Regions from separate parts of the Kitasatospora sp. NPDC127035 genome, predicted to be linked through region 1. Evidence: predicted binding sites of a transcription regulator. Region 1 holds the regulator's gene; the other holds the start of a gene.
The links. The regulator HspR, encoded in region 1, represses chaperone genes until heat shock. The targets are predictions, from matches to a motif close to TTGAGNNNNNNNNNCTCAA.
Positions count from the first base shown of each region.

Region 2: the regulator HspR is predicted to act here: its motif matches at 884-902, upstream of lon (endopeptidase La).

Region 1 is NZ_JBHXDN010000019.1:15,506-17,895, reverse strand. Features, by position in the region: gene dnaJ (molecular chaperone DnaJ) at 1-479, shown strand, start outside; gene ACFWIC_RS15710 (heat shock protein transcriptional repressor HspR) at 487-1,008, shown strand; gene ACFWIC_RS15705 (helix-turn-helix domain-containing protein) at 1,207-2,238, shown strand; gene ACFWIC_RS15700 (hypothetical protein) at 2,284-2,390, opposite strand, start outside.
Region 2 is NZ_JBHXDN010000015.1:72,065-74,454, forward strand. Features, by position in the region: gene ACFWIC_RS13235 (rhomboid-like protein) at 1-565, shown strand, start outside; gene lon (endopeptidase La) at 925-2,390, shown strand, end outside.

The DNA.
Region 1 (2,390 bases):
CCAGCTCCGCCCGCACCATGCAGGTCCGGATCCCGGCCGGTGTCCAGGACGCCCAGCGGATCCGCCTCAAGGGCAAGGGCGCGCAGGGCGAACGCGGCGGCCAGCCCGGCGACCTCTACGTCACCGTGCACGTCGACCCGCACCCCGTCTTCGGACGGAAGGCCGACAACCTGACCGTGACCGTCCCGGTCACCTTCCCCGAAGCCGCGTTGGGGGGCACCATCGAGGTGCCGACCCTCAACGGCCCCTCGGTGAAGCTCAAACTCCCCCCGGGCAGTGCCAACGGCCTCACCCTGCGGGCCCGCGGCAAGGGCGCCACCCGCAAGGACGGCACCCGGGGCGACCTCCTGGTCACCGTGGAGGTCGTGGTGCCCCAGCACGTCACCGGCGACGCGCTGGCCGCTCTGGAGCAGTACCGCGAGGCCACCGCCTCCGACGACCCGCGAGCCGCCCTGTTCCGAGCGGCGAAGGGAGCGTGACGACCAGATGACCCCCGACAGCACCGGCCACGGCCCGATCGGCCCCGGCATCGGCGAGGGACTGCCCGGCGGCGGCCCCCCGCGCGCGCGCCGGGCCGTTCCGCAGCCCCAGTACGTCCTCACCGAGGACACCCCGGTCTACGTGATCTCGGTGGCCGCCGAGCTCTCCGGCCTGCACCCGCAGACCCTCCGCCAGTACGACCGCCTCGGCCTGGTCTGTCCCGACCGCACCGCCGGCCGCGGGCGCCGCTACTCGGCGCGCGACATCCAGCAGCTGCGCGACGTCCAGCGGCTCTCCCAGGACGAGGGCATCAACCTCGCCGGCATCAAGCGGATCATCGAGCTGGAGAACCAGGTCACCGCCCTCCAGTCCCGGATCGCCGAGCTCACCGACTCCCTCGAAGGCGCGGCCACCGCCCTCCAGCAGCGCGAGGCCACCATCCACGCCTCCTACCGCCGCGACCTCGTCCCCTACCAGCCCCCGACCCCGCACTCCAGCGCCCTGGTCGTCTGGCGTCCCAAGCGCTGACCCGGCCACGACGGTCGCCGCCGCCGGTTCCCTCTGGTTGGGGGGTGCCGGCGGTGCTTGCGTGGTGAGAGAGTGCTTTCTGCAGGCGAGAGCGGATCAAGAGCGCCGATGCCGGTTCGCGGAGGCTCTGGCTAAGATCCCCATCGAAGCCGGCGAACCGGCCTCACTCAGCTCTATCCGAACACCAGGGAGCCGCAGATGAGCGAGACGGCCGAGCCCGGACTCACCTCAGGCGGCCTCGGTGTCCTCTCGGACGGCGCTCGCAAGCTCTACCTCCACGTCCTGCACTCCCACGGCCGCCTCGTACCCGCGAGCCAGGAGGCCACCGACCTCAGGTTCCTCCAGGAGCTTCTCGACATCGGCCTGCTGGTGCCGGACACGGACGAGCCGGACGTGCTCGTCGCCGTGGACCCCCAGCAGCTCTCGTCCGGGCTCATCGCCTCCTGGCAGCGCAAAGCACTCGACCTGCTCTCCCGGGCCGAGGCACTTCCGATCGATTTGAAGGAACTGTCCGAGGCCTTCCACACGCCGAAGCAGACCGGCGGCAGCATCGAGTACGTCCGTGGAAAAGTACTGATCAATCAAAGACTCGGGCAGTTGACCACGAGTTGCACCGAGGAGTTCCTCGCCGCACAACCGGGTGGTCCCCGCCCCCCGGAGGCACTCGCCGGCAGCCGCGACCGTGATTTGGCTCTTCTCCAGAGAGGCGCCACGTTTCGGACCATTTACCACCCCAGTACGCGTTACCACCCCGCCACCAGGGACTACGTCCTCGCCATCACGGACGCCGGGGGGCAGGTCCGCACCCTGGACGAGCCGTACACCCGGCTCATAGTCGTGGACCGCCGCACCGCCATCATTCCCATCGCGGACGACCTGAATGTGGCCGCGTTCATACACGACCGCGCGATCATCAGCTATCTGGTCTCCGACATCTTCGAGCGCAACTGGAACCGCGCTCTCGATTTCGACGGCGCCCGCGCGGTGCCGCAGGAGGTCATCTCACGCCTGCGGCAGACGATCATCGATCTGCTGCTGAAAGGCACCAGTCACCGCGTGATTGCCCGAAGCCTGGGCATCAGCGAACGCACGCTGGCGCGTCACATAGCGGACATGCGTGAGGACTACCGGGTGGATTCGCTGTTCCAGCTCGGGTACATGCTGGCCCGGACCACCCAGAGCGGGCACCCCGAAGAACGCCTCGGGGAACACGACCCGTCAACCGACTGACCGCCCGGGGCCCCTGACGGCCCGCCCGGGCGTCACGTGCCGAACTCAGGTCCAGTTGCTGTCGTTCGCGGTGAGGGCCAGCGTGACCAGGGCCGGAGCGTCGGCGGGCACGGAGTTGGCGGTACGCGGCGCCGGCTGGTGGCCGGAAGCCG
Region 2 (2,390 bases), on a different contig from region 1:
CAGCTCGGACGGGCACAACCTGTTGCACCATCCGCTGCGCGCGCTCCTGCTCAGTGGCTTCTGGGTGGCCGGCACGGTCTGGATGCCCTACCTGTGGGCCTTCGCCCTGACCGTCGCGCCACTGGAGCGCCGGGTCGGGGCGGTCCGCGCCGCGGTGGTCTTCGCGGCCGGGCACGTCACGGCCACCCTGCTCTCCCAGGCCGTGGTGATCACCGCGGTGGAGACCGGGCGACTGGAGACCGCGGCGCTCGACCACCTGGACATCGGGGTCAGCTACGGCGTGCTGGCCAGCCTCGGCGCACTGGCCGGGCTGCTCCCCCTGCCCGGCCGGGTGTTCGGCCTGGGTCTGGCCGGCGCGCTGATCGCCGAGCAGATCGCGACCGACCGCGACCTGGTCACCGGCGTCGGGCACCCGGTGGCGCTGCTGGCCGGGGTGGCGCTCTGGCGCTGGCTGCGCCGCTGGGACGGCCACGGGCCGGGGCGCGGCCGGGCGGTCGCGCCGGCCGCCGGGGTGCCGGCGCCGGTGGCCGCGCGCGGCCGGACCGCGGTGCTGGACCGGCTGTAGGTGCCCGGCCGGCCGTCGCCCGGCGGCTTCGGCGGCGGCGGTCGCCTTCCGGTGGTGTGGCTCCGGTGCCGCTCCGGTGTCGTTCCGGTGCCGCTTTCCGATCGAGCTCCTCCGGGTGCAGCCCACGGCCGTCCGTCTCCGTCCGTCTCCGTCCTTCCGGCCGTCCTTCGGGCCGGCGCCCCCGGCCGACGGCGCCCGGACGCCGCCGCGGCCACCCCGGGACGCGTCTTTTTGACAGCCCCCGCGCGCGCTCCCTGCGCCGACTCCGCGTTCGCTCACGGCGAACAACCGGCGGGGAACATCCGGCGCCCGCAGATCCTTAGTCAGGTCGACTCAAGTTCGCTGACTGGGGAGAGATCATGGCATCGACGTCCACACCGCTCACCCTGCCCGTGCTGCCGCTCGACGACGAGGTCGTGCTCCCGGGCATGGTCGTCCCGCTGGACCTGAAGGACACCGAGGTCCGCGCCGCCGTCGAGGCCGCCCGCGCCGCGGCCGGGACGGGCAAGCCCCAGGTCCTGCTCGTCCCGAGGGTCGACGGCTCGTACGCGGCCGCCGGCACCCTCGCCACCGTCGAGCAGGTCGGCCGGCTGGCGGACGGCGACCCGGCCGCGCTGGTCCGCGCGGTGCGGCGGGTGCGGATCGGCGTCGGCACCACCGGGCCCGGCGCCGCGCTCTGGGTCGAGACCACGCCGTTCCGCGAGTCCTCGGCCGGCACCCCCGTGGCCGGGCGGGCCGCCGAGCTGGTCAGGGACTACAAGAACCTCTCCACCCAGTGGCTGCGCAAGCGCGGCGCCTGGCAGATCGTCGACCGGGTCGCCGCCATCGAGGACGTCGGCGAGCTCGCCGACAACATCGGCTACGCGCCCTTCGTCACCGCCGAGCAGAAGCTCAAGGTGCTGCTGGAGGCCGACCAGGTCGCCCGACTGGAGTACGCGCTCGGCCTGCTCCGCGACCACCTCGCCGAGGAGGAGGTCAACGACACCATCCGCAAGGACGTCGAGGAGGGCGTGGCCAAGCAGCAGAAGGAGTTCCTGCTCCGCCGCCAGCTGGAGGCCGTCCGCAAGGAGCTGGCGGAGCTGAACGGCGACCCGGCCGACGAGGAGGACGACTACCGCGCCCGGGTCGAGGCCGCGGGCCTCCCGGAGAAGGTGCGCGAGGCCGCGCTCAAGGAGGTCGACAAGCTGGAGCGGGCGAGCGACCAGTCGCCGGAGGGCTCCTGGATCCGCACCTGGCTGGACACCGTCCTGGAGCTGCCCTGGAACGAGCGGACCGAGGACGCCTACGACATCGTCGGCGCCCGCGCGGTGCTGGACGCCGACCACGCCGGCCTGGCCGACGTGAAGGACCGCATCGTCGAGTACCTCGCGGTCCGCAAGCGCCGGGCCGAGCAGGGGCTCGGGCCGGTCGGTGCCGACGTCGGTGCCGGTGCCGGCAGCGACGGCAAGGAGCGGCGGGACGGCGCGCTGCCCCGGAAGGGCGGCGGAGGGCGACGGGCCGGCGGGGCGGTGCTCGCGCTGGTCGGCCCGCCCGGCGTCGGCAAGACCTCGCTCGGCGAGTCGGTGGCCCGGGCGATGGGCCGCAGCTTCGTGCGGGTCTCGCTCGGCGGCATCAGGGACGAGGCGGAGATCCGCGGCCACCGGCGCACCTACGTCGGCGCGCTGCCCGGGCGGCTGGTCCGCGCCATCAAGGAGGCCGGCTCGATGAACCCGGTCGTCCTGCTCGACGAGATCGACAAGGTCGGCTCCGACTACCGGGGCGACCCGGCCGCCGCCCTGCTGGAGGTGCTCGACCCGGCCCAGAACCACACCTTCCGGGACCACTA